DNA from 2 places in the Kitasatospora cineracea genome. Region 2 is predicted to be linked to the other one. Evidence: riboswitches for the same ligand, from Rfam matches in the RefSeq annotation. Region 2 holds a riboswitch; the other holds the start of a gene.
The links. Region 2 has a riboswitch for ZMP and ZTP ahead of EDD39_RS24410 (glycine hydroxymethyltransferase). Riboswitches for the same ligand answer to the same signal wherever they lie in the genome.

Region 1 (15,738 bases), 960 kb from region 2:
CGCCGTTCGGCCCGGTCAGCGCGATCCGCTCCGGCCCCCGCACGATCAGGTCCGCGCCGTCCGGCCCGAACACCTCCGTGCCCCCGAGCCGGGCCCGCATCCCCTCGCCGTGGAACAGCGTCCGCCCCGCCGGGACCTGGGTGTCCGGCAGTTCCAGGCTCAGCCGCTGCTCCTCGCGCACCGCCCGCCCGGCCTCGTCCAGCCGGGCCCGCGCCTCGTCCACCCGCGCCGCGTGCACCTGCCCCGAACGGCCCGCGGACTCCTGCGCGCCGCGCTTCATGGTGCCCGCGAAGATCTTCGGCAGGCCCGCGTTCTTCAGGTTCTTCGCCGCGTTGCTCGCCCGCCGGTCGGCCCGCTCCCGGGCCTGCTGCAGCTCGCGCTTCTCCCGCTTCAACTGCTGCTCGGCGTTGCGGACGTTGCGCTCGGCGACCTCCCGCTCCGCCCGCACCGCCTCCTGGTAGGCGGTGAAGTCGCCCCCGTACAGCCGCAGTTCACCGCCGTCCAGCTCGGCGATCCGGTCCATCCGGTCCAGCAGCGCGCGGTCGTGGCTGACCAGCAGCAGCGAGCCGTTGAACTCGCAGAGCACGTCGTACAGGCGGTGCCGGGCCGCCGCGTCCAGGTTGTTGGTCGGCTCGTCCAGCAGCAGCACGTCCGGGCGGCGCAGCAGTTGGGCCGCCAGGCCGAGCGAGACCACCTGGCCGCCGCTGAGCGTGCCCAGGTCGCGGTCCAGTGCGAGGGCGCCCAGGCCCAGGCGGTCCAGCTGGGCGCGGGTGCGCTCCTCGATGTCCCAGTCGTCGCCGATCACCGCGAAGTGCTCCTCGGCGACGTCGCCCGACTCGACGGCGTCCAGCGCCCGGATCGCCCCGTCGACGCCCAGCACCTGCGCGACGCTGAGCCCCGCCGTCAACGGCAGGCTCTGCGGCAGGTAACCGAGCGTCCCGGAGACCGTCAACGACCCGGCGGCGGGCCGCAGTTCACCCGCGATCAGCCGCAGCAGGGTGGACTTGCCGGAACCGTTCGGCGCGACCAGGCCGGTGCGGCCCGGCGGCACGCTGAACGACAGGTCGTGGAAGACCGGGGTGTCGTCCGGCCAGGAGAAGGACAGGTGGGAGCAGACGACGGCGACGTCGGACACGGTGGGACCTCGAATGGCACCGGGGGCAGCGCACGGCCCGGCAGGCTCCGGAGGGGCCCCGGCAGGTACCGGAGGGTTGCCGCGGAGCCGGGGGAACGGCGGACTGCCCGAGGGACGGGTGGGAGGGAGAAGAAGGGGACGACGAAACGGACCACTCCGGCGGCGCCTCGTGCGCCGGCCCGGTGGCCGTCAGGTCCGGGTCTCACCCGGAGATGTCGTCGTCACCCGCCACGTCTGTCCCTCTTCCGTGCATGTGCCACGTGCGCAACCACTGCGCCACTTCCGACTGTAACAGCTCGCCCCACCGGGGAGTTGTCGCCGCACGGGCCGGCGGGCGGCTGTTGGCCGGTGGCCGGTGGCCGCCGGTTGGTCGTCGGTCGTCGGTCGTCGGCCGTCGGCCGTCGGCCGTCGGCCGTTGACCGGGGAAGGCCGGGCACCGCGCCCCGTGCAGGGGGAAGGGCGCGGTGCCCGGCGGACCCTGCCGGGCCGGGTGGGCCGGGGTGGGGGCCCGGCACCCGGCAGGGTCGGACGGCGGCCGGGGCGGTGGGGGCCGCCCGGCCGCCTGGCTCAGGCGGGGCCGGTGGCGGCGCGGTGGCGGCGGTGTCCTCGTGCCATCGCGGGCCGTCCTCCTGCTCCTCGAGGTGCGGGTGCACCGGGTGTACGCATCGGAGACCGCGGGCGGGGGTCCCCGCCAACACAAATTCCGGTCCGGGGAAGAATTTCTGTTGGCGGGCGCCCCCGCGGCCGGTCTCCGATGCGTACACCCGGTGCACCCGCCACCCCGACGCAGAGGAACGGACCCCATGTCGAACACCAGACGCAGCGGACCCGACGCCGGGACGGTGGCGGCGGCCCGCGCCGGCGACCGGCAGGCGCTGGAACACCTGGTGGCCCACAGCCTGCCGCTGGTCTACAACATCGTCGGCCGGGCGCTGAACGGCCACGCCGACACCGACGACGTCGTACAGGAGACCCTGTTGCGCATGGTCCGCGGACTGTCCGAACTGCGGGACCCGGCCGCCTTCCGGTCCTGGCTGGTGGCCATCGCCGTCCGGCAGGTGCGCAACCGGCAGCAGGACCGGGCCGCCGCCCTCGACCGGTCCGCCCCGATCGAGGAGGCCGAGGCGATACCGGACCCCGCGCTCGACTTCGCGGGCCTGACCGTCCTGCGCCTCGGCCTCACCGAACAGCGCCGCGAGATCGCCGAGGCCACCCGCTGGCTCGACCCCGACGACCGCGAACTGCTCGCCCTGTGGTGGCTCAAGGAGACCGGCGAACTCGAACAGGCCGACCTGGTCGCCGCGCTCGGCCTCAGCTCCGGCCACGCCGCCGTCCGCACCGGCCGGATGAAGAAGCAACTCGACCTCTCCCGCCTGCTGGTGCGCGCCCTGGCCGCCGACCCGCGCTGTCCCGGCCTGGCCGCGACCACGACCGGCTGGGACGGCACCCCCGGCCCGCTGTGGCGCAAGCGCCTGGCCCGGCACGTGCGCGACTGCGCCCGCTGCACCGGCGAACGCAACGGGCTGCTCCCCGCCGAACGGCTGCTGTACGGCCTGCCGTTGCTGGCCGTCCCGCCCAGCCTCGACCCGGCCCGGATCCTCGCCGCCCTCACCCCCGGCGGACCCGGCGCCCCGCACCCCGGCGGGCCGCATCCCGGTGGGCCGCACCCCGGCGGCCCCGACGGCCCCGACGGCCCCGGCGGCCCCAACGGCCCCGGCGGACCCGACGGCACCAACGGCCCCGGCGGCCACCCCGGTTCCTCCGGGGGCGCCCCGGCGGGGCGGGGTTCCGGCCACCGGCGGCCGCGCCCCGTCCGGACGGCGAAGCCGCTGCTGGCCAAGCCGGTGCTGGGCGGGGCGGCGCTGGTGCTGGTGGCGGCGGCCGTCCTGGTCGGGGCCGAGCTGGTGCCGGGGCAGGACAGTGCCCCGGCGGCGGCGCCCGCGCCGTCCGGGGCCGTCGCGCCGCCCACGGCCGCCGAGGCGGCGGCCCCGCCGGAACCTGACGGCGCGTCACCCTCGGCCCCGCCCGCGCCTTCACCGTCCGTCCCGTCCCCGTCCCCGTCAGCGTCCTCGCCCGCACCGTCGGGGCCCGTCCCGCCGTCCGCCACGGCCGCCGCGTCCGCCCCGGTGGCGCAGGGCGCCGTCGTCGCGTCCGCGCGCAAGGGCGTCGGCGTGTGGGCCTTCGACGGGGCGAGCCAGGCGCTCGCCGCCTCCGGGGCGGGCTGGTACTACACCTGGGGCACCCAGCACCCGGGCATCAGCACGCCCGCGTCGGCGTCCTTCGTCCCGATGATCTGGGGCGCGTCCTCGGTCACCGGCGCCGCCCTCGCCCAGGCCCGCGCCAACGGCCCCTACCTGCTGGGGTTCAACGAGCCGGACATGGCCGCCCAGTCGAACCTGACGGTCGACCGGGCGCTCGAACTGTGGCCGCAGTTGATGCAGGCCGGGCAGACCCTCGGCAGCCCGGCGGTCGCCTACGGGGCCGACACGCCCGGCGGCTGGCTGGACCGCTTCATGGCCGGCGCCGACGCCAAGGGCTACCGGGTCGACTTCATCACGCTGCACTGGTACGGCGGGGACTTCCGCACCCCGCAGGCCGTCCAGCAGCTGACCGCCTACCTGGAGGCCGTCCACCGGCGCTACCACAAGCCGATCTGGCTCACCGAGTACGCCCTGATCGACTTCTCCCAGGGCACCCGCTTTCCGAGCGCCGACCAGCAGGCCGCCTTCGTCACCGCCTCCACCGAGGCCCTGGACGCGCTGCCCTACCTCCAGCGCTACGCCTGGTTCGGCCTCGGCGCGGACCCGGTGAAGCCCAGCAGCGGCCTGTTCACCGACGGGACGACCGCCACCGCCGCCGGCCTGGCCTACCGGGCCGCCCGCTGAGCCCCCGTCGGGTGCCCGGGTCCGGGCCGGGGCCGGGCCCGGTCAGCGGGGCGCGCGGGGCGCGCGGAAGCCGCCGAGCTGCTCCTCGAGGAGTTCGGCCAGGCGCAGCGGGGTGCGGTCCTCGTACATCGGGCCGATCAGCTGGACGCCGACCGGGAGGCCCGCGGCGGACGGGCCGGTGGGGACGGCGGTGGCGGGCAGGCCGGGCATGGTGGCGAGGCCGGCCCAGACCAGCTGGTCGAAGTAGGTGTGGGCGGTGCCGTCGACGGTGATCCGGCGGTTCATCAGGTCGGGGTCCTGGTCGTGCGGGAAGGCCGCGGTGGGGGTGATCGGGGCGACGACGGCGTCGAACTCGGCGAAGAGCTGCCGCCAGGCGTGGCGGTGCAGTTCGCGGCGGCGGTCGGCGCCCAGCCAGTCGCGGTGGGAGAGCAGCAGGCCGCGCAGCCGGGCGGCAACCAGACTGTGGTCGTCCTCGTCCAACCCGGCGACCTGGGCGGCGAGTTGTTGCTGGCTGCCGACCGGGAACTGGACGGCGACGGCGGAGGACAGCAGCAGGGTGTAGAGCTCGGCGGCGTCGGCGAGGTCGGGCAGCAGCGGACTGTGCCGCTCGATCCGGGCGCCGCCCGCGGTGAGCGCGTCGACGACCCGGGCCAGGCCCGCGCGGACGTCGGCGCCGGTCGGGATGAGCGGGTGCTCGTCCAGGACCAGCACCCGGAAGTCGGAGAGCCGGTCGTGGCGGGCGGGTGGCAGGTCCAGGGTGTGGGCCAGGCCGGAGGTCAGCGGGTCGGGGCCGGCCATCACGTCGAGCAGCAGGGTGAGGTCGCGGGCCGAGCGGGCCATCGGCCCGGCGACGGCCAGGTCGATGTCGGCGGGCAGCGCCGGGGCGTGCGGCGGGACCATGCCGCGGGTGGGCAGCAGGTGCAGGGTCGGCTTGTGCGCGTAGACGCCGCAGAAGTGGGCGGGGGTGCGCAGCGAACCGGCGATGTCGGTGCCCAGCGACAGCGCGCCGAACCCGGCGGCCAGGGCGGCGGCCGAGCCGCCGGAGGAGCCGCCGCAGGTGCGGGTGCGGTCCCACGGGTTGACGGTGGTGCCGTGGATCTCGTTGTAGGTCTGGATGTCCTGGAGCCCGAGCGGCACGTTGGTCTTGCCGAGCACCACCGCGCCCGCCGCCTTGACCCGGGCCACCTGCAGGGCGTCCTCGGCCGGGACGTGGTCCCGGAACTGCGGCATGCCCCAAGTGGTGGGCAGCCCGGCCATGTTGTACGACTCCTTGACCGTCACCGGCACACCCAGCAGCGGCCGTTCCTCCCCCCGTGCCCGGGCCCGGTCGGCCGCCCGGGCGGCGTCCCGGGCCCGCTCGAAGTCCGGCGCGCAGATCGCGTTCAGCGCCCCGTCCTCCCGTTCGATCCGCCCGATCGCCTCCTCGGTCAGCTCCACCGAACTGACCTTCCCGGCCCGCAGGGCCGCCGTCAGTTCCCCCGCCGTCGCGTACGTCCACGTCTCCTCGGTCATGGCACGGGACGCTACGTGCCCCCCGCTCGGGGCACGAAATACTTTGTGCGGCAAGGGGGACGGGCGTCGTTCGAGGGCGTTCCGAGAGGGTTCCGAGAGCGCGCCGACAGTGCGCCGACAGCGGGCTGCGGGTGATCCGACAGCGGCCGCCGCGACGATGGGTGCACCGGAACGAAGGACGAACGACGAGGGAGCGCAACGATGGACGGACACCTGGACGGACGCCTGGACGGGACGCTGGTCGCGCGGATGCGGGAGTACCTGGCGGCGGGCACGACGATGGACCTGGCGGCGCTGGAGGCGCTCTACGACGAGGAGTTCGAGAACGTCCGGACCGACGAGGCGGGCCGGGTCGCGGTGCTGACGAAGGCGCACTTCATGGCGCGGTTCCGGGCGCTGGCCGCGCGCGGCGAGGGCGTCGCGGACGGCGGCACGGACGACGCCCGCTTCCTGTCCGCGGGGCGGCACGGCGACCAGGGCACGGTCGTCATGTACCGCTGCGAGGACGGCGTTCCGGCCCGCTACGTCTTCGTGTGGCGCCGGGAGGACGGCCGATGGGCCACCCTGCTGCGGGAGTTCACCTTCGAGCGGGACGTCTCGCCGCTGCTGGCCCTGCTCGCGGCGGCGACTACTGGTGGCGGCGCCGGGGGTGCTGCCGCCGAGGGGTGAGGTCGGCGGCCGGTCCGGCCCTTGCGCAGCGGCGGCAGCCGCTCCTGCGGGCCGTCGTCGTCCTGCCGGCGCAGCCGGACGGTGAACGTTCGTCCCGGTGAAGGGAGTTCGGGTCGGCGGGAGTTCGGTTCGGCGGGAGGTCAGGGGAGGGTGCCGAGCTGGGGACTGCCGGGGGAGTGCAGACGGCGGAGGAAGGCGAGGACGCCGGGGGTGCCGGTGGCGTGGCCGAAGGACTGGCGGACCAGACTGGCGTCGGGGAAGACCGGTCGGGCGGCGGGGCCGGCCGAGCGGGCCAGTACGAGGGCGGCGACGGTGCCCGCGGTCTGGTGGAACTCCGGTGCGGCGGGGGCGAGTTCGAGCATCAGGTCGCCGACGCCGGCCAGGCCGCAGCACTGGGTGACCAGCGGCATCCGCGGGGCCAGGTCCAGGCAGGCGCGGGCGCACCGTTCGGCGAGCGCGCGGTGGGCGGGTTCGCCGAGCTGCTCGGCGGCGCGGGCCAGGACGGCGCCGATCCCGGCCAGCCCGCGGCACCAGGAGCCGTAGCGGCGGCTGGCGCCGGGCCGGGTGGCGGCGGCGAGCAGGGCCGGGGTGGCGTCGGCGAGGCGCGCGCAGGCCAGGGCGGCGTGGTGCCGGGAGACCGGGTCGCCGGTGGCGCGGGCGTGCGCGAGGAGGAAGTGGGCGACCCCCGCGTCGCCGTGGGCGATCCCCCTGGTGAGGGCGGCGTCGCCGGGACGGGGCGCGGCGGGCGGGGTGAGGCGGGCGTGCCCGGTGGTGAGCTGGTCGCGGCAGGCCGTGGCGGCGGCGAGGTGCCGGTCGGCGACGGTGGTGGCGGCGACGACGGTGGGGGCGGTGGGGGCGACGGCGGCGGCGGCCGGGTGGGCGCGGGCCAGGAGCAGGTGGCCGAGGCCGGTTCCGGCGGCGCCGTCGATCAGGTCGGCCTCCGGCGGTCCGCCGCCCGGGCGCCGGTCCGGCAGGTCGGTGGCGGTGTGCGGCGGGGGTGCGCCGGCGGCGGTCAGGAACAGGTCGACGCCGGTCCGGCCGCAGTACAACCCGGCCGGGAGCGTGCGGTGTTGGCGGGCCGTCCAGTCGGCGAGCGCGGCGACGGCGGCCGGGACGCCGGGGCGGTGCAGGTGCTGGAGCAGTTCCAGCCCGAGCCCGGAACTCCCGCCGTAGACGTCGACCGGGGCGGGGACGGCGGACCGGCCGGCACCCGCCGGGTCGGCGATCCGGTGGGCCTCGGCGACGCAGACCGCGACGGTGTGCTCGACGACCTCCGCCAGCAGGTCGGTCGGGATCTGCGGTGCGGCGGGCGGCCGTTGGCGGATCGGCCGCGCGGCTTCCCGGCGCGGGCGGTCCGCTCCGGCTGACCGGGCTGCGGCGGCAGGCCGTCGGCGGATGGCCTGCCCGGCTTCCCGGCGCAGGCGGTCCGCTCCGGCGGTCCGGGCGGCGGGGTCGGGGCTGGTCAACTCGCCGATCAGGGAACGGAATCGCTGGTGGCCGGGGCCGGGGAGGGCGAACTCCAGGCAGGCCAGGGTGCGTTCGCGGTTGACGGCCGGGTCGGGGTCGAGGACGACCGGGTCCAGGCCGGTGACGGCGAAGTGCAGGGTCATGCCCAGGGCGTGGTAGTCGTCGGCGGGCAGGGCCGGGGCGCCGGGCCGGTGCACGGGGCCGCTGTAGCCGGGGGTGGAGCCGTCCGGGCCGGTGCCGTGCCGGGCGCTGATGCCGAAGTCGACGACGTGGCAGTGCCCTTCGGCGTCCAGCACGACGTTGTCGGGCTTGAGGTCGCGCACCACCACGCCCCGCCGGTGGGCGCCGTCCAGGATGCGCAGCAGCCGGGCGGCGAGCGGGCCGGACGGGTGCAGGCGGTCCGTTCCGGTCGCGGCGAAGGGCCCGTGGTCGTGCACCTCGCGGCGCAGGTCGCGGCTGCCGCAGTCGGTCGTGACCAGGTACTCGTCGGCGCGGTGGCGGAAGTAGTCGAGGGCGCGCGGGACGCTGGGGAGGCCGTCGAGCGCGGTGAGGACGGCGTGCTCGTTGCGCAGGCGGTCGCGGGCGTCGGCGCCGTCCGCGTCCTCGGCGACGTAGGCGCGGGCCTGCTTGACCACCACGGCCAGCCCGGTGGCCAGGTCCAGGGCGCGGTAGACGTTGCCCTGGGCCTTGCGGGCGATCCCGCCGGTCACCCGGTAGCGCCCGCCGCCGAAACCGTCCGCCGCGCCCACCGAGGGCGTCGCGTCCGCCGCGCCCGGTGCGGGCGTCGCGGAGGGAGTGTCCGCAGGGCGGGTGAACGGGTCCGCGGCCCACGGCGGGCAGCGGTACGCGGTGCCCGCCAGGCCGTCGAAGAGCTGCCCGTCGGGGCCGGTCATCACGGATTCGAGGCGCCCGCTGCGCCCGGTCCGGTAGTCGCCGGTGAACGGCCCGTACCGGTAGTAGACGGGCGCGTCGGGGGCGAGGCGGCGGTCGCCGGTGATCGGCGGCCCCTCCCGGCCGCGCAGGGTGGCGGCCAACTCGGCAGCCAGCGGCAGGAGTTCGTCCGGGTCCGGGTAGACGGTGACCGCCTTGCCGACCGAAGCGGCGTTCCGGGTGCCGGAGTTGAGGGTGCGCAGCACCTCGGGGTCGCGGGCCCACTTGGCGTGGCAGACGTGCCGCTCCAGCACCGGCAGGACGAGTGCGAGGACGGCGGCCAGGGTGCCCGGGCGGGCGGAGACGTGGAGCTTCCAACCGTGCTCCATCGCCGGCATCCGCGGATCGTTCAGGTACGACCAGGTGTCGTCGGACCAGGGGCGGCGGACGGCGACGGAGCCGGCCACCGTCAGGAGTTGAAGTCGCAGGCGACCCGGGTGGTCGCGGTCACCCACGGGTCGGACAGGCAGGCGGTGGGGTCGTGGTCGGTGCGGTCGTCGTCCTCGAACACCAGGGTCTCGTCGTCCACGGCCAGTGGGCCGGCGTCGCGGATCGCGGTGGGGGTGGCAACGGGCATGTGACGCCTCCAGGTCTTGTCGCGCGTCCGGCGCGGCCGCGGGTTTGCGTCCGGCGCCGCGGACCGTCCGGCCCGATGGGGCCGGGGTCCTGGAGCACGAAGGTAGGCAGGAACGGTGCACCTGACAAGGGGGCGGACGCTCCGCTTCCGCACCGGCGGCCGGACGGTGGGAACGGTGGTGCCACCGGGACGGGAGTGGCGTCCGGCAGATCCCTGACGTTCCGTCAACTCATCCCGTCGGGAGAGAGGTTGGTGCCCTCGGCGTCGATGTCCGGGAGGATCCGGTCCAGCCAGCGCGGGGTCCACCAGGCGGCGCCGCCGAGCAGCGTCATCGCGGCCGGGACCATCAGCAGCCGGACCACGGTGGCGTCGATCAGCACGCTCACGGCCAGGCCCAGGCCCATCATCTTGATCACCACGTTGTCGCTGACGATGAACGCGGCGAACACGCTCACCATGATCAGGGCCGCGCAGCCGATCACCCGCGCGGTGGTCTCCAACGCGTGCGCGACCGCGCCGCGGCTGTCGCCGGTGCGCCGCCAGCGCTCGTGGACCCGGGAGAGCAGGAACACCTCGTAGTCCATGCTCAGCCCGAACACGATGGCGAACATCATCATCGGGACGTAGCTCTCGATCGGGACCTTGCCCGACACCCCGAGGGCCGGCCCGCCCCAGCCCCACTGGAACACCGCGACCAGCACCCCGTACGAGGCGGCGATCGACACCAGGTTGAGCACGGCGGCCTTCAGCGCCACCAGCGGGGCCCGGAACACCAGCAGGATGATCAGGAAGGCCAGCACCACCACCACCGCGATGATCGGCAGCAGCCGGGCGGCGACCAGGTCCAGGAAGTCGACCTGGGCGGCGGTGGTGCCGGTGACGTACGTGGCGGCGGGCGTGCCCCGCACCGCGTCCGGCAGCACCGTGTCGGAGAGGTGGCCGACCAGGTCGGTGGTCCGCTCGCTCTGCGGGGCCTGCGCGGGCGTGACGGTGGTGAACAGCACCTCGCCGTCCGCACTGGTCTGCAGCGGCGCCGTGCTCGCCGTGTCCGGCACCCCGGCCAGCGCCTGCTGGACGGCGGAGGCCAGCGCCGGACGGTCGGACGCGGCCACCGCGCTCTGGTCGACCACCACCGTCAGCGGGCCGTTGGACCCCGGGCCGAACGCCGCCGACATCAGGTCGAACGCCCGCCGGTCGGTGAACGAGGTCGGGTCCGCGCCGTCCCCGATGTGCCCGAGCTGGATCGACGGCAGCGGCACCGCGAGCACCAGCACCGTCACCAGCCCCGCCGCCAGGTACCACCACGGCCGCCGCTCGACCCGCCGCGCGTACCGGTGCCACATGCCGCCCGCCCCGGCGCCTTGGTCCGCCCCGGCGCCCTGGTCCGTCCCGGCGTTCTCGCCCGCCCCGGCGCTCCCGTCCGGGCCGGAGCGATCGTCCGGGCCGGTGCCCTCGGCGACGGGGGTGCGCACGGTGAAGCGGTCCATCCGGCGGCCGATCACGCCCAGCAGCGCGGGCAGCAGCGTCAGCGCGCCGCACACCGCCGTCACCACCGTCACGCCCGCCGCCAGGCCCAGCTTCGCCATGAACGAGATGCCCGACACCGACAGGCCCGCCAGTGCGATCACCACCGTGCAGCCGGAGATCAGCACCGCCCGGCCGCTGGTCGCCACCGCGTGCCCGGCCGCCGTCCGCGGGTCCCGGCCGTCCATCAGGTTCTGCCGGTGCCGGGTCAGCAGGAACAGTGCGTAGTCGATGCCGACGCCCAGCCCGATCATCGTCGCCAGCGTCGGCGCGACCGTGGCGAACGTGGTCAGCGCCGCCAGCAGGCCCAACAGCCCCAGGCCCAGCAGCACCGCGAGCAGCGCGCTCACCAGCGGCAGCCCCGCCGCGATCACGCTGCCGAACCCGACCAGCAGCACCACGATCGCCACCCCGAACCCGATCAGCTCGCTGACCCGGTCGCTCGGCTCCGGCCGCGCCAACTCGCCCAGCGGACCGCCGTACTCGACCTGCACGCCCGCCTGCCGCAGCGGCGCCACCGCCCCGTCCACCTGGGTCAGGTAGTCGGAACCGAACGTCGACGGCACGCCGTCGAAGCGCACCGTCACGTAGCCGGTCAGCCCGTCCGCCGCCAGCGGCCCGCCCGGCTGCGGGGCCTGCCCCGGCGGCGGCAGCGGGTTCTGCGCCGACAGCACGTGCGGCAGGTGCTGCAGGGACGTCACCGCCTGGTCGACCTGCGCCTGGAACTGCACCAGCGGCTGCCCGTCGTGCAGCACCACCTGCGCGCTCGTCCCGCCCGCGGCGGGCTCGTGCGCGGCCAGCACGTCCCGGCCCTCCTGCGCCTGGGTGCCCGGCAGCGAGAAGTCGTCCGAGTACGCACCGCCCACCAGGTGGTCGGCGACCTGCACCCCCACCAGCACCAGCAGCCACCCCACCAGCACCACCACCGGCCGCCGCGCGCACCACTCGCCCAACCGCCACAACCGGCCCCGGCCCTTCTCCGGAACGGACCCTGACACGGTGTCGGACGAGGACATCGACCCTCCCGGGGACGCGGCGTCACCCGCACCCGGTGACCGGAATCCGACGGTAGCCACGCCCCCGCCGCCGGCTTCGCCCACCCGGCCCGCGACACGGCCGAACCCACCCGAACGCCACTGCCCGGCCGCGCCCCGGCGCACCTGCCCGGCCGCGCCCCCGACGGCTGTGCGCGCCCGGCAGGTTCAGCCGACCTCGGCCGCCTCCCCGCCCGTCGCGGGGGACTCGCTTCCCGTGGCGGCGTTCAGGAACGGAGGGCCCTCACGCGGCGGTGAGCACGATCTTGCCCCGGAGGTGTCCGCGAGCGGCTCGTTCGTGCGCCTTCCGGGCGTCCGCGAGCGGGAAGGTGCTGTCGACGGCGACGCGGAGCGTGCCCGTGTCGAGCAGGCGGCCGAGTTCTCCGAGCTGCCGGCCGTTCGAGCGCACCTGGGTGCCCGAGGTCGTGACGCCCAGCCTCGCGACCTCCGCCGGGTCGTACGCGGCGACGAAGACGTAGTACAGCGTGCCGCCGCGCCTGAGCGTCCGCAGGAAGCGACCGCTCCCGGGGCCGCCGACGGTGTCGAGCACCAGGTCGACGTCCCGGACGGCCTCCTCGGGGCGGGCCTTGGTGTAGTCGACGAACTCGTCGGCGCCGAGCCCGCGCAGGAACCGCTCGTGCGCGCCCGAGGCGACCGCGATGACGCGCGCGCCCTTCCACTTGGCGAGTTGCAGGCCCAGGTGACCCACCCCGCCTGCGGCGCCGTTGACCAGCACCGTCATCCCGGCCTCCAGCGGTACGGGGCGGTGCTGCGCCGGCTGGAGGGGGTTCGGGTGGTCGTGCCCGAGTTCGACCAGGTGCTGCCACGCGGTGAGCCCCGACATGGCCGCCCCCGCGGCGTGCACGTGATCGACGCCGGCCGGCTTGCGGGCCAGGTCGGCGGCGGGCGCCGCCACGTACTCGGCGTACGCGCGGCCGTCGAAGCCCGGGAAGCGGAGCATGCCGAAGACCTCGTCGCCGACGGAGAAGTCCGCCACGTCCTCGGCGACCGCCGTGACGACGCCCGACACGTCCGACCCCGGAACGGCGGGGAAGCTCACGGGCGGCCTCAGTCCGGGGGGAATGCCGGGCATCCCGTCGCGCAGGTACCAGTCCGGGGGGTTGAGGCCGACGGCGTGGACGCGGACGAGCACCTCGCCCGGCTGCGGCCGGGGGATCGGCACTTCGTCGTAGCGCAGTACCTCGGGGCCGCCGAACTCGTGCAGCCGGATCGCCCTCATCGTCTTCGCCGACATGGAGGTCCTCCCTCTTTCCCGCAGGCGGGCTAGGCTAGGTGTAGCACTGCTACGGGTTTCCGTAGCAGTGGTACGAATATACGTAGCAGTGCTACGGCTGTCAAAGGAGGACCCTTGCGGGCCGACGCCAGGAAGAACCGCGACCAACTGCTCGCCGTCGCGGGCGTCGTCGTCGCCGAACAGGGCGCCGACGCGTCCCTGCGCGACATCGCCCGGAGGGCCGACGTCGCCCTCCCCACGCTCTACCGCCACTTCCCGACCCGGGAGGCGTTGCTCGACGCCCTGCTCCGGGAGAGCTTCGACGGGCTGGCGCAACGGGCGGTCGCACTCGAAGCGTCGGACCCGCCCGAGGACGCTCTCGTCACCTGGCTGCGCGACTGCGTCGCGGTCGCACGCGAGTACCGGGGCGTCACCGAGCTGATGGCGGCCGCCATCGAGGACACCGGTTCCGCGCTGCACGCCTCGTGCGTCGCCATGCGCGCGGCGGGCACCCGGCTCCTCGCCCGGGCCCAGGCCGAGGGCGCGGCACGGGCCGACCTCGACGGCACGGAACTGTTCGCCCTCGTCGCAGCCCTCGCGTGGCTCGGCGACCAGGGCGCGTTCGCACCGCGCGCCGACCACCTCTTCGCCGTGGTCGCGGACGCGGTCCTGACCGGAGGGACGGACCGCGGCGCCGGGGCGGAGCGCCGCTGACGCCCGGTCGAACGCGGGCGCCACCGCCCCGGTCCCGCCCCGCCGGAGGCTGCTAGCATCGGCGCCGTCGCGACTGGCGAGAGGTGGAGCACCACCGGGGAGCGGCGCCGCACAGCACGGGACCGGCACCGTCCGCCTGGGTGCCCTCCGAAGCCGACACGCGACTTCACGGAGGGGGCCACCACCATGGACCTTCGGTACGGAATCAACCCGCAGAACACCCGCGCCCGGATCGAGCCGCTGCCCGGCACCGACCTGCCGCTGCGCCTGCTCAACGGACAGCCCTCGTACGTCAACCTGCTGGACGCGCTGAACGCCTGGCAGCTCGTCAGCGAGGCCGCCGCCCTGTTCGGCCGCCCCGCCGCCGCCTCCTTCAAGCACGTCTCCCCGGCCGGCGCCGCCCTCGCCGGACCGGTCGACCGGGCCACCGCCGAACCGTACGGCCTCGACCCGGCCGCCGTCGGCCCGCTCACCTCCGCCTACCTGCGGGCCCGCGACGCCGACCCGAAGTCCTCCTACGGCGACCTCGTCGCCGTCTCGCACGAGGTCGACCTCGAACTCGCCGACCTGCTCGCCCGGGTGGTCTCCGACGGCATCGTCGCCCCCGGCTACGCGCCCGGCGTGCTCGACGTCCTGACCCGGAAGAAGAACGGCCGCTACCTCGTCCTGGAGGCCCGCCCCGGGTGCACCCCGCCCGCCGTCGAGACCCGCGAGGTGCACGGCATGCGCCTGGTCCAGGACGTCGACACCGCCCCGCTCACCGCCGCCCTGCTCGCCGACGTCCGGGTCGGCGCGCTCACCCCGGCCGCCGCCGACGACCTGCTGCTCGGCCTGGCCGTGCTGCGCCGCACCCAGTCCAACTCGGTCTGCTACCTGCGCGACGGCGCGGCCCTGGGCATCGGCGCCGGCCAGCAGTCCCGGGTCGACTGCACCCGGCTGGCCGGCGCCAAGACCGACACCTGGTGGCTGCGCCGCCACCCGGCCGTCCGGGCCCTCGACTTCCGCCCCGAGGTCCGCCGGCAGGACCGGATCAACTGGCGGATCCGCTACCTGGAAGGCGACTTGACGCCCGACGAGCGCACCCGATTCGCCGCCGCCCTGTGCGACGGCGACGTCCCCGACGACCTCGGCCCGGACGAACGCGCCCGCTGGGCGGCCGAGTTGGACGGCGTCGCGTTCGTCTCCGACGGCTGCCTGCCGTTCCGCGACAACGTCGACCACGCCCGCCGCCACGGCGTCACCGCGATCGCCGAACCCGGCGGCTCCCTGCGCTCCGCCGAGGTCGAGGCGGCCTGTGCCGAACACGGCATCACGCTGGTGCACACCGGCCTGCGGCTGTTCCACCACTGACCCGCCCTGTTCCACCACTGACCCGCCGCGACCGTGCGGCCGCACAGCCACGGCCTCACGGCCGGTGCAGCGGGGTGATCCGGTCGGTCCAGGCGCGCTGCTCGGGGGTGTCCGGCACGGCCAGGCCGCGGGCCCGGGCGATCCGGGCCCAGGTGTCGTCCGGGTCCGCGCCGGAGCGGACCAGGACGGCGGCCGCCAGCAGCGAGGAGCGGCCGATCCCGGCCCGGCAGTGCACCACCAGGTGGTCGCCCGCGGCCAGTCGCCGGGCCAACCCGTCCAGCACCGGCAGGACTTCGGACGGGGCGGGGACGGTGCGGTCCGGGATCGGGACGGCGGTGAAGCGCAGCCCGGCGGCGCGGGCGAGGGACGGCTCCGCGTCCAGTCCGAGTTCGGCGCACTCGGCCGGGGTGAGCGCGCTGACCAGCTCGCTCACCCCGAGGGCGGCCAGCGCCGCCAGCTCCTCCGCGAGCCAGTCGCCGCCGCGCGGCCGGGCCATGGTGCTGATCCGGCCGGGGCCGGACCGGTCGATCGTGAACAGGGTGGGACGCATGGCGGGGCCGACCTCCGGGCGGGGCAAGGGCGTTCGGCCGCGCGGGAGGGCGTCGGCCGGTGCGGTGTGCTGCGGTGTGCTGCGGTGCGGTGCGATACCGGCCCGGCGGTCGGCAGGACAGCGGACCGGGGCGTCGGCAGCGGGGAACGGCAGCGGG
Region 2 (15,738 bases):
CGGGCTGCTGCCCCTGCTCGTCCCCGCCGACCGCCTCCGCGAGGCGAACGCGCTGCGCGGCTTCGTGCAGTCGACGGGGCTGGTGGTCGGGCCCGCACTGGCCGGTCTGCTGATCGCGGCGGTCGGGCCCGGCGGCGCGCTGGCGGTGGACGCCGCGAGTTTCGCGGTCAGCGCCGCCGTGCTGGCCAGGTTGGGCACGGTGGACGGTACGGCCACCACGGGCGGCGCGGGCGGCGTCGACGGCGGGGCGGAGCGGGCCGAGCGGCTCGGCTTCCTGGCCGAACTCCGGGTCGGCTGGCAGCAGGTGCGCAGCCGGACGTGGGTGTGGTCGGGGATGCTGGCCATCGCGGTCTACCACGTGGTGGTGCTGCCCTCGGTGTTCGTGCTCGGCCCGGTGCTGGCGGAGCACGAGTGGGGCGGTGCCGGTGCGTGGACGGTGGTGGTCATCGCGTTCGGCCTCGGCTCGATCGTGGGGGACGTGTGCTCCTACCGCCTGAAACCGGCCCGTCCGATGGCCGTCGCGGCCGTGGCGATGGCGGTCGCCTCCTGCCAGGCCGCGATCATCGGGTCCGGCGCGCCGGTCTGGGTGATCGCCGCACTGGAGGCGGTCACGGGTGTGGGCGTGTCCCTGTGCTTCGTGCTCTGGGAGACCTCGCTCCAGGTGCACATACCGGAGCGGGTGCTCTCCCGGGTCAGCTCCTACGACCACCTGATCTCCGTCGCCCTGATGCCGCTCGGGCTGGTGCTGGCCGGCCCGCTCTCGGACAGCCTCGGCGTGCGCCCCACGCTGTTCGGGATGACCGTCCTCGCGGTTCCGGCCGCACTCACCCTCCTCGCGCTGCCCGCCGTCCGCCACCTGCCGGCGAGCCTGCCGTCCGAGTCCGAGTCCGAGTCCGAGTCCGAGTCCGAGTCCGAGTCCGGGGCTGGGGCTGGGGTCGGGCTGGGGTCTGCGGCGGAAGCGGTGGTGTGACGGGGGATGCGCGGTCGGCGCACCGGCCGCGGGCGTTCTGATCGACGCCTACGGCCTGACCACCGCGATCCGGGCCCATCGCAGCGCTCACCGCGGCGGCCGGCGCCACCGTGGCGGTGGGGATGTGCGAGACGCATCCGCGGAGCTGACGCGCCGTCAACGCCGAGGAGGGGACGCCACCGGGCGGGACGGGGCCGGGTGCGGTCAGGGCCGGACCGCTCGCGGCGAACGGAAGAGGAGGAGGGAATCCGCTCACGGGGAGATCAGAGGAAGAGGGAGAGGACGCCCGACAGCAGGGCCAGGGCCGGTAGGGCGGCGAACCAGACCAGGCCCAGGCGGAACGGCAGGCTGAGACCGGTCCTCGGGGCCCGGCCGGGGCGTTCGTTGCGGCGGACGGACAGCAGGGCGAGCCCCACGCCGGGAGTGGCGGTGGCCAGCCACAGGCCGAACAGGAGCTTGGCGATGTCCCCCGCCACGTGACCTGCGCCGACCTCGACGCAGCCGCCGGTGGGGGAGCAGCGGACGCTCAGGACAGTGCCCCGGTGGTAGCCGTGGCTGAGGTCGTCGAGCAGCCACTCGCCGTCGACGGTGTCGGCGCTGCCCCGGTCACCGTGGCCGAAGCAGGCGTGCACCAGGCTCTGTCCGCTGCCGTGGGAGGAACAGGAGTCGATGGTCATCGCCAGGCGCGGGGTGCCCCGCCACCCGGTCTGGTAGCCGAGGTTCCCGGCCGCGCCGTAGGCGAGGGTGCCGCCGAGCAGGGAGACCAGGAGGAGTGCGAGCACCGCGATGACGGCGGCGCAGCCGGTGCGGGAGCGGGCGCGGAGCGGCCCGGGTGCGCTCCTCTCCGGGCGGTGCGGTCCGGCTCTGCCCATGGTGGTCCCCCGTCGGTCGGTGGTCGACCGGTCCACCGTAGGGCGCGCCGTCCGGGCCGTGACCGGGTTGGCCGGGCCTTTACCGGACCGACGGGGAGAGGCGGTCCGGCACGTCCGCGGCGGCGGGCGGAGCGGGCCGCGGGGTCAGCAGTACTCGCAGAGGTAGGCCGTGTCGATCGAGACCTGGAGGTGGAACTTGCTGTCACCCGGAACGGAGAAGCGCTCGCCGGAGGAGAAGGTCTGCCAGTCGTCGGAGCCGGGGAGCTTCACGGTCAGGGCGCCGCTGACCACGTGCATGACCTCCGGGGCGGAGGTGCCGAACTCGTACTCGCCGGGGGCCATCACACCGACGGTCGCCGGGCCGTCCGCGGAGGTGAAGGCGACCGACTTGACCGTGCCGTCGAAGTATTCGTTGACCTTGAGCATGGGTGTTCTCCTGCGGAAGGGGTGCGGAACGGCAGCCGGTGCGTCGTGCACCCGGCCGCGGCGGGGGCGAGCCTATCGGCGCGGGCGGCCCGGTCGCCGGGAGCGTCCGCCGGTTGGTCACCGGCCGGTGGCGGCACCCGGGACCGACGGCCCCGGGCCCCGTGGGGCTCGGAACGCGGCGCGCAGCGCGGCGAGTTCGGAGGCCTTGGCCCCGTGGGCGCGCAGGTGCTCGTCCAGGCCGCCGTGGTGGGAGCGGACGGAGAGCAGGGCCCGGCGCAGGTGGCCGGCCGCGACCGGCCGGGCGGCGTGGCCGGGCACGGCCGGGTCGGCGACGGTCAGGCCGAGCGCGGCGTTGGAACGGAGGAAGTCGGCGGTGACCTCGGCCTCCGGCGCACCGAGCAGCGACTGCAGCAGCGCGACCACCACCCCGGTGCGGTCCTTGCCGGACGCGCAGTGCACCAGCACGGCACGCTGCTCGGTCACCAGCAGCTGCCGGACCGCGGCCACCACGGGCCGCCCGGCCAGCTCGGCCATCAGCGGGTACAGCTCGGCCTGCTCCTGCGGCCAGCGCTGCTCGGGGAACACCGGGACGTGCAGGTACCGGATGCCGCCGCCGGCCAGGGCGTCCGGCCGGGCGTCGACCTCCGGCGTGCTGCGCAGGTCCAGCACGGTGCGCACGCCCAGGCCGTGCAGCGTCCGCGCGCCGTCGGGCGTCAACCGGTCCAGCGCGCCGGAGCGGTACAGCACCCCGCGGGGGAGCGCGCCGGTGCCACCCGCGTCCCGGAAGTTGCGCACCCCGGGGACGCCGGCCGGGTCGAGCGGTCCGCCGTCGCCGGTTCCGGTGTTCACGGAGGTCATGGCATCCATGGCGGTCATCCTAGGCAGCCTCCGCCGTGGTTCCGGCGGCTGCCTCCGGGGCTGCCCCGGCGGGGGTTCGCGGCGCCGTCTCCGTGACGGTCTCCGCCGCCTCTGCAACGGACTTCGGCGCTCTCTTCCCGGGCGGTCGGCGGAGGTGGGCGGGCAGCCGGAGACCCGGCCCGCCGGGATGGCGGCGGGCCGGGCCGAGGGGCGTCCGGACGGGGACGCGGAGAGGGGCGGATCAGGTGAGCGCGATGCCCGGGTAGAGCGGGTGGTCGGCGAGCAGGTCGACCGCGCGCTTGGCGACCGCGTCGCGGACGGCCTCGTCCAGGGTGTACTGCGCCTTCGAGGAGCCGACCGGCGCGGCGGCCGTCAGCACGGTGTGGATCAGCTCGGCGACCTCGTCCAGCTCGGCCGCACCCAGCCCGCGGGTGGTCAGCGCGGGCGTGCCGAGCCGGATGCCGGAGGTGTACCAGGCGCCGTTCGGGTCCTGCGGGACGGCGTTGCGGTTGGTGACGATGCCGGAGTCCAGCAGCGCCGCCTCCGCCTGACGGCCCGTCAGTCCGTAGGAGGAGACGTCCGCCAGCACCAGGTGGTTGTCGGTGCCGCCGGTCACCAGCCGGGCGCCGCGCTTCAGCAGGCCCTCGGCGAGCGTCCGGGCGTTGTCCACCACCTGCTGGGCGTACACCTGGAACTCGGGGCGGCGCGCCTCCGCGAAGGCCACCGCCTTCGCCGCCATCACGTGCGACAGCGGGCCGCCGAGCACCAGCGGGCAGCCCCGGTCGACGTGTTCCGCCAGCTCGGAGGTGCACAGCACCATGCCGCCGCGCGGGCCGCGCAGCGACTTGTGCGTGGTGGTGGTGACGATCTGCGCGTGCGCGACCGGGTTGAAGTCCCCCGTCAGCACCTTGCCCGCGACCAGGCCCGCGAAGTGCGCCATGTCGACCATCAGGGTCGCGCCGACCTCGTCCGCGATCTCCCGCATCCGGCGGAAGTCCACCAGCCGCGGGTACGCCGAGTACCCGGCCACCAGGATCAGCGGCTTGAACTCCAGGGCGATCCGCCGGACTTCGTCGTAGTCGACCAGTCCGGTCGCCGGGTCGGTCCCGTAGCTGCGCTGCTCGAACATCTTGCCCGAGATGTTCGGCCGGAAGCCGTGGGTGAGGTGGCCGCCCGCGTCCAGCGACATGCCCAGCATCCGCTGGTTGCCCAGCTCGCGGCGGAGCTCGGCCCAGTCCTGCTCGCTCAGGTCGTTGACGTTGCGGACCTGGGCGCGCTGCAGCGCCGGGCTCTCCACCCGCTGCGAGAGCACCGCCCAGAACGCCACCAGGTTGGCGTCGATCCCGGAGTGCGGCTGCACGTACGCGTGCTCCGCGCCGAACAGCTCGCGGGCGTGCTCGGCGGCCAGCTCCTCCACGGTGTCCACGTTGCGGCAGCCCGCGTAGAAGCGGCGGCCCGGGGTGCCCTCCGCGTACTTGTCGCTCAGCCAGTTGCCCATCGCCAGCAGGACCGCGGGCGAGGCGTAGTTCTCACTGGCGATCAGCTTCAGCGAGGCGCGCTGGTCCTCCAGTTCCCCGGAGATCGCCGCGGCGATCCGGGGTTCGACGGCGCGCACCACGTCCAGGGCGCTGCGGAAGGCGGTGTCGGCGGCAGGGCTGCCGAAGGTGTGCGCGGGCAGGGACTCGGCCACGGGCGGTCTCCTCGTACGGAACGGCGACGATTCGGACGGCCCAGGCGCACGGCGACAGCAGGCGGTGCCCGAGGGCACCGCACGGAGCCGCTCCCCGATGGTGATTCCATCCCAGCGCGCCAGTCACGGCTCACCGCGATGCTACCAACCGCCGAGCCGGACCCGTGCCGGACCCCGGATCACCCGGGCCGGACCCCGGGCCGGATCCCGGATCGGACCCCGGGCCGGATCCCGGTTCGGGGGCGGGCGCGTGGGCCCGGGCGGGTCCCGGAAGCCCGGCCGGCGGCCCCTGCGGCGGGGGAAATCCCCTGGTGCGGTCCGAGCCGGTCCGGGCATGATCGGGCGCATGACATGGACCGTTCCCGCCACCACCCGCACCGGCGGCTCGCTCACCGCCCCGGAGACCGAGTTGCTGCCCGGCTACCTCGCCTGGCACCGCGCCACCTTCCTGCACAAGTGCGCCGGCCTGACCGGCGAGCAGCTCGCGCTGCGCCCGCTGCCCGCGAGCTCGCTCTCGCTGCTCGGGCTGATGCGCCACCTGGCCAAGGTGGAGCGGACGTGGTTCCGGATCCGCTTCGCCGCCCAGGACGTACCGCCGCTGCACGCGGTGGAGGGCCACAAGGACGCGGACTTCGACCTGCTGGAGCCGGAGCGGGCCGAGCAGGAGTACCTGGCGCTGCTGGAGGAGCAGCGGCTCGCCGACCTCGCGGTGGCCGGCGCCTCGCTGGACGCCACGCTGGCCGCGTACGGGGAGGAGCAGTCCCTGCGGACGACGTACCTGCACGTCATCACCGAGTACGCCCGCCACAACGGGCACGCCGACCTGCTGCGCGAGCACACCGACGGGGTGACCGGCGGCTGACCGGGTGGGGGAGCGCGGGACGAAGTTCCTTGCGGGGCAAGGGCGCTGGGCAGGGGGGCGGCCGAATGATTCATCGGATGAGCGGATAGCATACTGAGTATGGGACCTCTCGAACCGAACGTACCCGAGCTGATCCTCGGACTGATCGTCTTCTTCGCCCTCTTCTGGGCGCTCGGCAAGGTGCTGCTGCCCCGCATCGAACGCACCCTCGCCGAACGCCACGACAAGACCGACGGCGGCATCGCCCGCGCGGAGGCGGCCCGGGCCGAGGCGGAACGCATCCGCCAGGAGTTCCAGGCCGAGCTCACCGCCGCCCGGCACGAGGCCGCCGCGATCCGGCAGACCGCCGCCGAGGAGGGCGCGGCGCTGGTCGCGGCCCTGCGGGCGGAGGCGCTGCAGCAGCGCGAGCAGCTGGTGGCCGAGGCGCAGGTGCAACTGGCTGCCGACAAGGTGCTGGCCGAGGCCGAACTGCGCGAGGACGTCATCAAGTTGGCGTCCGAGCTGGCCTCCCGGGTGGTCGGCGAACCGCTCGCCGACCTGCCCTCCACCCGCGCCGTGGCGGAGGAGTTCCGCAACCGCGCCGAGGTCTGACCTCTCGTCACCGACACCGGCACCGACGGCCCGGTAGCGGGCCGAGCGGGTCGGCGGGTCAGGCAGGTGGTACGGCGGACGGGCCGTCCGGTCCCGAGCTCGAGGCTCGTGGACCGGACGGCCCGTCGGTCGTTCGGGTCGGGAGCGGTCAGGAGCACGGGCCGTCGTCGGCCCACACGCCCCACTGGCCGCTGCTGCCCGGGTTCTCGTTCAGCGTCCACCACTTGGCGTGGTAGTTGTGGCCGTTGTAGCTGGCCTTGTCGTTGGCCACGTAGGTGGTGGTCGCCGACCAGGCGGGGCTGCAGGTGCCGGTCCCGGTGCTGGGGGAGGGGCTCGGCGAGGTGCTGGTGCCGGTGCTCGGCGAGGGGGACGGCGAGCTGGTGGGCGGGGTCGCGCCGGCGAACTTCACCGTGTACTTGGTGAAGTCCCAGTCGTTCTGCGCCACGCTGGAGCAGGCGCCGGACAGGCCCGGGTCGACCGTGCCGGGGCACTGGCGGTCGCGGTTGACGGACCAGTAGGTGTAGCGGGCCAGCTTGTGCGCGGTGGCGAAGTCCAGCACGGTCTGGAAGTCCGCCTGCCTGAAGTACTCGGCGGCGTCGGTGCGGCCGTTCATCATCGACACGCCCTCGTGGGCGTACGCGGTGGCCTCGTTCCAGCCGAAGGTGCTCTGCAGGAGCTGGTTGAACTTCACCAGCGCGTCGGTCTGCGCCGCCGCCCCGCTGAAGCCGCCGTCGAACGGCATGATCGAGTAGTTGTTCGGGGTGAAGCCCTGGGACTTCGCCTCGAGCAGCATCTGGGTGCCGAACCAGCCGGTGCCGGCGTTGGTGCCCGCGGTGGTGATGGAGACGTAGATCCCCGGGTTGTTCTGCTGCAGGATGCGGGCCGCGCCGATCTCGTTGTGGATGGCGGCGGTGTTCTCGTACTCCGGCTCCTCGAGGTCGAAGTCGATCGCCTTGAGGTTGTACTTGGTGACGACCTTCTGGTAGGCGGCGGCGGTCGCCTCCGGGGTGCCGCAGGTCTGGCCGAGCTTGGTGCCGCCGTAGCCGCCCACCGACACCGAGACGTCGCCGCCCTTGTTGCGGATGGTCTGGATGACGGCCGGCATCGTGGTGTCGGTGTCGATCGAGGACGTCCCGCCCCAGGACGGGCTGCAGGTGCTGCCCTGGGCCAGGATGAACGCGAGCTGGAACGCCTTCTGGCCGGTGGCGTCCATCACGGCGGCGGCGTCCGGCGGGCTGTTGTCCTCCGGCATCAGGTACGGCGCGGAGGCGTACCAGTTGGAGCCGAGCCCGCCCGTGGTCGCGGCGCTGGCGGAGCCGGACGCGGCGATCGCGGAGACGCCGCCGGCCAGCAGGCCGAACACGGACAGCGCGACCGCGACGGCGCGGCGCGGACGGCGGTGCCGCACCGGGGCGGTGGCGGCGGGGGCGTCGGCAGGGGGGTGTGGGGGAAGTGCGCGTTCCATCGAGGACCTCTCCAGGAGGCGGCGAGGACGGCAGCCCGGACGCGCGGAAGTGGGGGTGCGCGGCCGGGCCAACGGTCGGGTACCTAGCCGAGGTTGACGTGACTGCCACTGGTATAGACCTGTGTTGGGCGGCCGTCAACCCTTCCGGCCGGAGCCGGGGCGGAGTGGTTCATGGGGCGGTCAAATGCCGGTAAATTACAGGTCAAAGCGGGTGTCGCGGATTCGCTGACGCCACGTCAGGAGGGCGGGGAGGGGGGCGGGGGCGTGCGGGCGGGGTCAGCTCCGGGTCGGGAGGTAGGACTCCAGGCCGCGCAGGAACACCTCGATCTTGAAGGCGTAGCGCTCGTCCCCGTCGCCCGTCACCATGGTGTCCGCCATCGCCTGGAGGTTCGGGAAGCGGTCCGCCGGGAGCGCCTCCAGGTAGCTGTGCAGCTGCCCGAAGTACTCGCCGATGTCCGTGCCGCGGGCGATCCGCTCCGCGTACACCGACGCCTCGTACGCGTCCGTGTCGATCAGCTGGCCGAGCCCGTCCAGCGCCCAGGCCGCCACCTGGGGCGGCAGGCCGACCCGGAGCAGCAGGTCGAGCAGGAACTCGGTGATGGTCAGTTGGCTCTCGCCCAGCGGGATGTTGCCCAGCGAGACCAGCGACACGTCCCGGTGGGAGGTCAGCACCCGCTGCGCCTCGAAGCAGATCTCGGTGACCTGCTCCTTCCACCGGGCCGGCTCGGGGCGGCGGGGCAGCCGGATCTCGGAGACCACCCGCTCCAGCACCAGGTCGAGCAGCTCCTCCTTGTTGGAGACGTGCGCGTACAGCGAGGCCGGGCCGGTGCCCAGCTCCTGCGCGACCCGGCGCATCGTCACCCCGGACAGGCCCTCGGTGTCCAGCACCCGGACCGCGGTCTCCACGATCAGTGCGCGGCTGAGCGGCTGCCGGGGCTCGGCCTTGCGGGGCTTGTGCCACGGGTTCTCGGGCATCTGCGCGGGCATCGGGCCACCTGCTTTCGCTGAACGTTCCACCGGCGATCATCGTACTCCGGACGAACGCCGTTCGAAGCGGGTGCGAAGCGATCACCGTCCGGCGGGGGATCGCCGCAGCTGGGGGCGGGTGCGGAGGGGGCGGGGGCCGACGGTGGCCGGGGCGGGGGTGGGGGAGGAGTAGGGGAGGAGTAAGGGGGAAATCAGGGTTAATCCGTTTGACGGGAACGCCGCTCGACTCGTAGAACAGTGTTCGTCCAAGCAAACACCGTTCAATCGCGCGGCCCCCGTCCACCGCGCCTGGTAGCAAACAGGAGCTGTCATGACCGACGCGGTCGGCCCCACGACATCGGCACCGCCCTCCGGCGGCGGCGCCGCCGCCGAACCCTACCGGTGGCGCTGGGTCGCGCTGTTCGTCATCCTCGCCGCCGAGGTGATGGACCTGCTCGACTCCCTGGTCACCAACATCGCCGCCCCCGCGATCCGGGCGGACATCGGCGGCGGCGAGTCCACCATCCAGTGGCTCGGCGCGGCGTACACGCTGGCGATGGCCATCGGCCTGATCACCGGCGGCCGGCTCGGCGACATCTTCGGGCGCCGCCGGATGTTCATGATCGGCGCGGCCGGGTTCACCCTCGGCTCGCTCGCCTGCGGCCTGGCCCAGGAGCCCTGGCAGCTGGTCGCCGCGCGGGTGCTCCAGGGCCTGCTCGGCGCGGTGATGCTGCCGCAGGGCCTGGGCATCATGAAGGAGATCTTCTCGCCCAAGGAGCAGGGCGCGGCCTTCGGCATGTTCGGCCCGGTGATGGGCCTGTCGACGGTCGGCGGCCCGATCCTGGCCGGCTGGCTGATCGACGCGGACTTCGGGGGCACCGGCTGGCGGATGATCTTCCTGATCAACATCCCGCTCGGCCTGTTCGCCTTCGTCGGCGGCCGGGTCTTCCTGCCCGCCCAGGGCCACGGTCCGACCGTCCGGCTCGACCTGCTCGGCGCGCTGCTGGCCGCCCTCGGCGCGGCGCTGGTCATCTACCCGCTGGTCCAGGGCCGCGAGCACGACTGGCCGCTGTGGGCGTTCGCGCTGCTGGCGGTCGGCGTGGCGGTGTTCGGCCTGTTCGGCTGGTACGAGGCCCGCCGCAAGGCCGTCGGGGCGGACCCGCTGGTCGAGCCCAGCCTGTTCGCCAAGCGCGGCTTCAGCGGCGGCATGGCGCTCGGCCTGGTCTTCTTCACCGCGATGACCGGCTTCTGGCTGACGTTCAGCCTGTACACCCAGCTCGGCCTGCACTACAGCGCCTTCAAGTCCGGCCTGACGGGCATCCCGTCCTCGATCGGCATGGTGATCGCGTTCGGCGCCGCCCAGGCGCTGCAGAAGTACGGCCGCAAGGTGATGCACGCGGGCCTGGTGGTGATGCTGGCCGGCGTGCTGGGCCTGATGTACACCCTGCACAGTCAGGGCGCCGGGGTGACGCCCTGGGAGATGGTGCCCTCGCTGGCGGTCAGCGGTCTGGGCATGGGCCTGGTGATGGCCCCGTTCTTCGGGATGGTGCTGGCCTCGGTCGAGACGCACGAGACCGGTTCCGCCTCCGGCACGCTGACGTCCGTGCAGCAGCTCGGCGCGGCGCTGGGCAGCGCGATCCTGGGCACGGTCTTCTTCGAGCGGCTGAAGAGCGCGGACTTCGCCAGTGCCGAGCAGGTCACCCTGTGGGCCGAGGTCGGACTGCTGGTGGTGGTCTTCGCCGCGATCTTCCTGCTGCCGATGCACGGCCGCCCCGAGCACGAGGGCGGCGAGGACGGCGGCTCCGGGGAGGAGGACGCGCTCCGCAAGGAGGGCGAGCACCAGCCCGCCTGACGCCCCGTCGGGGCGGAAGGGCGGAGCCGGTGGCCCCGGAGCAGCGCGCTCCGGGGCCACCGGCTCCGCCCCCGCGCGGGGACGTGCCCCGCGGAAGGACGGAGGATCAGCCCTGGTAGGCCGCGAAGAGCTTCGAGAACTGGTACGGCGTCTGCGGGACGTTGGTGCACTTGGGCAGCGAGCCGGTGCACGCGTTGGCGTCCCGGGTCATCTCCCAGAAGGCCAGCTCGCCGAGGTGGTTCTGCTGGGCGAAGGAGACCAGCTGCTGGGCGTCGGTGAGGCCGAACACCTCGGAGGCGGTGTCGTTCTGGCCCAGCATCGGGGTGACGCCGACCTTGGCGTACGCCTGCGCGTCCGTCAGGTTGGTCCACACCGAGCGGATCTGCGCCTGGGTGGACTGCGCGGACTGGATCGCGTAGGCGCCCATCTTGCCGGCCGGGCTCGGGGCGGCCCAGTCGCCGAAGTCCATCGCCATCACGTTGACCAGGTCGACCGAGAGGCCGGCGTTCTTGGCGGACTGCAGGATGTAGACGCCGTCCGCGGTGAGGCCGCTGGGCAGCACCGGCAGGGTCAGGCTGACCTTCAGGTCGCGTCCCTTGGCCCGCTGCGCGGCCTGGACCTGGGCGAGCGCGGCCGAGCGGCGGTCGACCGAGGCGTGGTCGGTGACGGCGGTGCCCTCGATGTCGAAGTCGACCCGGTCGAGCGCGTAGACGTCCACGACCTTCTGGTACTGCGCGGCCAGCGAGGCCACCGTGGTGCAGGACTGGGCGAGTTCGGTGCCGTTGGCGCCGCCGAAGGACGGGCGGACGTCGCCGCCCGCGTCCCGGATCGCGTCCATGTCGGCCTTGTTCCAGCCGGTGGCCGGGTCGTAGGCGCCGAACCAGCTGGCGGTGCACGGCTGGCTGCCGTTGATGATGAACGCCAGCGAGAACTCCTTGATGCCGCTGGCGGCGGAGAGCGCGGGCAGGCTGGGCGTCGGGTAGGCGCCGAGGTCCACGTAGGGGGCGGCGGTGCCCGCGCCGGTGCCGGTGCCCGCGGTGGCGGTGACGGCCGGGGAGGCCGCCGACTCGTTGCCCGCCGCGTCGAAGGCGGTCACGGTGAAGGTGTGGCTGCTGCCCTGGAGCAGGCCGCGGACGGTGGTGGAGGTGCCGGTCACGGTGGCCACCGGGGTGGTGCCCTCGTACACGTGGTAGCCGGCCACCGCGGTGTTGTCGGTGGAGGCCGTCCAGCCGAGGGTGATGCTGCCCGGGCCGGTGCCGGTCGAGTGCGGGCTGCCGGGGACGGACGGCGCGACGGTGTCGGCGGGCGCGCCCGCGCACGGCTGGTTGTTGATCGTGCAGTTGACGGGGGCGCTCTGGGTGGCGCCGGTGGTGACGCCGAAGCCGACTGCGGGGGCGGCGGCGCCGGGGGCGAGCGGGGCGGCCCAGCTCGGCGAGGTCACCGTGTAGTGGGTGCCGGTCGGCGTGGCGGTCGAGCTCAGGGTGCCGTTCCACAGGCTGGAGACGCTCTCGCCGGTCGGCAGGTCGAAGGAGAGCGACCAGCTGTTGACGGTGGCGTTGGTGTGGTTGGTCACGGTGTACGTGGCCTGGAATCCGTTCGACCAGCTCTGGGTGACCGCGTAGTCGGCGGTCAGGCCGGAGACGCCGGCCGCACCGGCGGCGGTGGCGCCCAGCGGGGCGGCGATCAACGCCGCCGCGGCGGCGAGGGAGAGGGTGACGCGCCTCATGGGCGAGTCCTCCTTGACGGTGTGGGGGATGGGTGGGGGCCGGGCACGGAGTGCGTGGGGCGCACTCAAGATGGTCCAGACCAATCCGGGCCGTCAAGGTCAAGTCCTTTGGTTTTGCAAGGAGTTGACGGTTCAATCAGGAGCAGTTAAGGCATGGGGGAACCATCGGACGACGGAGGGCGCGGCCCCCGAAACGTGGGGGAGGGGACCGCGCCGCCCGCCTGACCCGAAGTCAGGCGTCCGTGGGCCGTCAGGCGGAGACGGCGGTGCCGCGCATCCGGCGGGCCAGGTACGCGCCCGAGGCGGTGGCCGCCAGCAGGCCCGCGCCGGCCAGGCCGAGCAGCAGGTTGTCCTGGCCGGGCCGGTCCACCGCGACGGTGCCGGAGGAGGCCACCACCGCTTCGGCGGCGGTGAGGTCGCCGCCGTGGCCGTGGTGCGAGACGGTCGAGCGGGCCGCGCCCGCGTCGAGCTGCGCCTGGGTCGGCGCGGACGGGGTGTTCGCGGCCGGCGGGGCGGCCGCGGCGGTGGTGGTGGAGCCGAAGTCGAGGTCCGAGCAGCCGTAGAACGCCTCGGGGCTGTCCGAGCGCTGCCACACCATGTAGACCAGCTGCCGGCCGGTGCGCTGCGGCAGGTTCACGTTGACGTGGTAGTACCCGTTGTCCGAGGTACGGGCGGTGTCGTAGACCGCGACCGGGCTCGCCAGGTCCAGGTCGGACCACTTCAGCGGCTTGGCGGGGTCGTAGCCGGCCTTGGTCAGGTACAGCTTCATGGTGCCCTGGTGCGGTGCGGTGACCCGGAAGTCGAAGGTCTTCGCGCCGGCCGCCACCGAGGTGGCCGGCCAGTCGGTGCGGGCCCAGTCCAGGGCGCGGTACTTGTCGCGGTTGGCCGAGCAGAGGTGGCCGTCCGGGATGATCTGCTGGCTCTGGCCGTTGGCACTGGCGATGTTGACCTCGTTCCAGTCGTACAGCGGCTGGGTTCCGCTGTCCGCGACGAGGTCCTTGCAGACCTGGGACTTGGGAGTCTCCGGGCCTTCCGCGTAGCAGGCCGCGATGCGGCTGGGCGGACCGAACATGGCACCGTGCGCGCCGGCGGTGCCGGCGGCGACGGTGGTGGCGACCAGGGCACCCGCGCCCACCGCGGAGGCGGCGAGCAGACGGCGGGACCAAGACATGGTTCTCCTCGGGAAGATCGGGCCGATCGTGGGGGAAAAACGGGCACGTCTGCCCGCGAGCCACGGGGAGCGACCCCGGGACGGCGTGGTGTGGACCCGGCACACCGCGAGCCGTCCGAAGGCTACGATTGGCCTATACCAATTGACAAGTGTCGGCCAACGGCGAGCAGTTGGCGAATGGCGGCATTCGGCCACCGGCACTGTCCTTCCGGCGAGGCCGACCTGGCGTCACGTCAGGTTCCGGCCGATCGGCCGCAGCCCCAGAACGGTGGGGAAAACGCTGCTCGCGGGGCGTCGGCCGGGGCGTGTCCGGAGGTGGGCGCGGGGCGTCCGGGGGCGCTTCGGTGCAGGTGACGGGCGGGAAGGTTAGGCAGAATCCAAGCCGCGGATAATGCTGCGATAAGCCGGACGGCGGTGGGCAGGGCGGGCCGTCGGCTGTGGTGCGCGGTGCGCGGTGCGTGGGGAGGGCGGCGCGCGGGGGCGGTCGGTGTCGGGGCTCCCGAGGGCCGGCGCCGAGGCGGCCGGGAGCCCGCCGAGTGCGCCCGTCCGGCGTCCGGTCGGCGTCCGTCCGGCAGGCGGCGCGGTCCCGGTGCGGGGAGTTGCCGACGCTCCGTCAAGTGGGTGCCGCCGTTCGGGGGGTGCCGCGTGGCGGTGCCGGATCGACCGTTTCTTCTGCCTAACCTCCCGCTATGCCCGTACGCCCCCTCGCCCTCGCGGCCCTCTCCCTCGGCCTCGCCGCCGCCCCCGTGCTCGCCCCGGCCCTGCTGTCGCCGACCGCCGCCGCGGCCGGATCCAAGCGGGCCTCGATCGGAAACCCGGTCCAGGGGAACCTCGGCTACAACGCCTTCGTGGAGCACGACACCACGCTGGGGAGCACCGAGGCCGAAGGGCCGGTCGCCACCGGCGGGAACCTCGCCTTCGGCTCCGGCTACAACGTCAGCCTGCACAACCCCGGCACCTTCACCGCCCCCGGCGACGACCACCCCGCCGCGCTGGTGGTCGGCGGCCGGATCGACTACGCCGGGAGCTCCCCGGACGGCGTGCTGAAGGTGCTCAGCAACGGCTACACGAAGATCGGCGACATGACCGGCTCGCTCGCCGTCGACCGGGACGTCAACAACGCCCAGGTCAACACCCAGGTGGTGGCCGCCGGAACCGTCCACAACTCGGTGCCGCGGATCGAGATGACGCTGCACCAGCCCACCGCCTCGGTCGGACCGGCCCCCGGCCTGATCGACTTCACCACCGCGTTCGAGGCCTTCCGCGAACGGGCCCGGGCGATGGCCGGCTGCGCGCAGAACGTCACCCTGCTCGACGACGCCGGCCACCCGCTGCCCGACGGTCCCTACCCGCCCGGCACCGTCGGCCACCTGACCCTCACCCCGGGCCGCACCAACGTGCTGCACCTGACGGGCCGGCAGATGAACGCCCTCGGCGAGATCAACTTCCACAACCAGCCCACCAAGGACACCCCGCTGGTGATCGTCACCGACACCACCGCCGAGAACGGCGTGTTCGACTGGCACAACCCCAACACCGCGGGCATCAGCGGACCGCAGGCTCCGTACGTGCTGTGGGACTTCCCCGACGCCACCGACCTCACCATGTCCAGCGGCGACTCCCTCGAAGGCACCATCTACGCGCCCAGCGCCCACCTCAAGGACCTCAACGCCTCCAACATCGAGGGCGACGTCATCGCCCGCGCCTACGACGCCGGGCCGCTGGTCCACGGCACGTCGGTGGTCGCCGGGGAGCTGCACTACTGGCCGTTCGACGCCGCCATCGCCTGCGAGGACACCAGCCCCTCGCCCAGCCCCACCGGCAGCCCGTCGCCCAGCCCCTCGCCCAGCCCCACGGGCAGCCCGTCACCCAGCCCCTCGACCACCCTGCCCGCCCCGACCCCCACCGGCCCGGGCGGCGAACTCCCCGCGACCGGCCCCGGCCCCGCCCTCCCCCTCGCCGCCACTGCCGCCGCCGCCACCCTCACCGCCGGCACCGCCCTCCTGCTGCGCCGCCGCCGGCAACGCAAGCACTGACCCCCCGCGAAATCCTGACCCCGACGGCCCGTCACCCCCTGTCGACGGGCCGTCGGGCTCACCCCGGCCCGAGCGAGCCGAGCAGCCGAGCGGTGTCCACCCCGAGCTCCGCCGGCGCCTGCACAACCACCAGCCCCGAACGGCTGTACCCGGAACGACAGCGCACCAGTACGGTCCGTCCGTCAACGCCGGTCGGTGGCAGCGGAGTTCCCCGCGGGTGGTCGGCGGCGGCAGAGCCAGTAGCTGTCGGCGA

Region 1: another riboswitch for ZMP and ZTP. It lies ahead of EDD39_RS20315 (phosphoribosylaminoimidazolecarboxamide formyltransferase); the one in region 2 lies ahead of EDD39_RS24410 (glycine hydroxymethyltransferase).

The regions. Positions count from the first base shown of each region.
Region 1 is NZ_RJVJ01000001.1:4,464,716-4,480,453, forward strand. It holds gene EDD39_RS20275 (ABC-F family ATP-binding cassette domain-containing protein) at 1-1,135, opposite strand, end outside; gene EDD39_RS20280 (sigma-70 family RNA polymerase sigma factor) at 1,939-4,020, shown strand; gene EDD39_RS20285 (amidase) at 4,063-5,532, opposite strand; gene EDD39_RS20290 (DUF4440 domain-containing protein) at 5,734-6,201, shown strand; gene lanL (class IV lanthionine synthetase LanL) at 6,342-9,005, opposite strand; gene EDD39_RS39685 (SflA family class IV lanthipeptide) at 9,008-9,175, opposite strand; gene EDD39_RS20300 (MMPL family transporter) at 9,400-11,715, opposite strand; gene EDD39_RS20305 (NADP-dependent oxidoreductase) at 11,978-12,988, opposite strand; gene EDD39_RS20310 (TetR/AcrR family transcriptional regulator) at 13,103-13,681, shown strand; ZMP/ZTP riboswitch at 13,741-13,830, shown strand; gene EDD39_RS20315 (phosphoribosylaminoimidazolecarboxamide formyltransferase) at 13,868-15,031, shown strand; gene EDD39_RS20320 (protein-tyrosine phosphatase family protein) at 15,087-15,581, opposite strand.
Region 2 is NZ_RJVJ01000001.1:5,427,098-5,442,835, forward strand. It holds gene EDD39_RS24390 (MFS transporter) at 1-970, shown strand, start outside; gene EDD39_RS24395 (hypothetical protein) at 1,234-1,842, opposite strand; gene ppnP (pyrimidine/purine nucleoside phosphorylase) at 1,987-2,268, opposite strand; gene EDD39_RS24405 (tyrosine-protein phosphatase) at 2,386-3,135, opposite strand; gene EDD39_RS24410 (glycine hydroxymethyltransferase) at 3,368-4,816, opposite strand; ZMP/ZTP riboswitch at 4,848-4,953, opposite strand; gene EDD39_RS24420 (DinB family protein) at 5,163-5,678, shown strand; gene EDD39_RS24425 (F0F1 ATP synthase subunit B family protein) at 5,778-6,269, shown strand; gene EDD39_RS24430 (carbohydrate-binding protein) at 6,418-7,734, opposite strand; gene EDD39_RS24435 (TetR/AcrR family transcriptional regulator) at 8,011-8,721, opposite strand; gene EDD39_RS24440 (MFS transporter) at 9,032-10,552, shown strand; gene EDD39_RS24445 (cellulose binding domain-containing protein) at 10,659-12,278, opposite strand; gene EDD39_RS24450 (lytic polysaccharide monooxygenase auxiliary activity family 9 protein) at 12,529-13,449, opposite strand; gene EDD39_RS24455 (choice-of-anchor A family protein) at 14,139-15,485, shown strand; gene EDD39_RS24460 (hypothetical protein) at 15,668-15,738, opposite strand, start outside.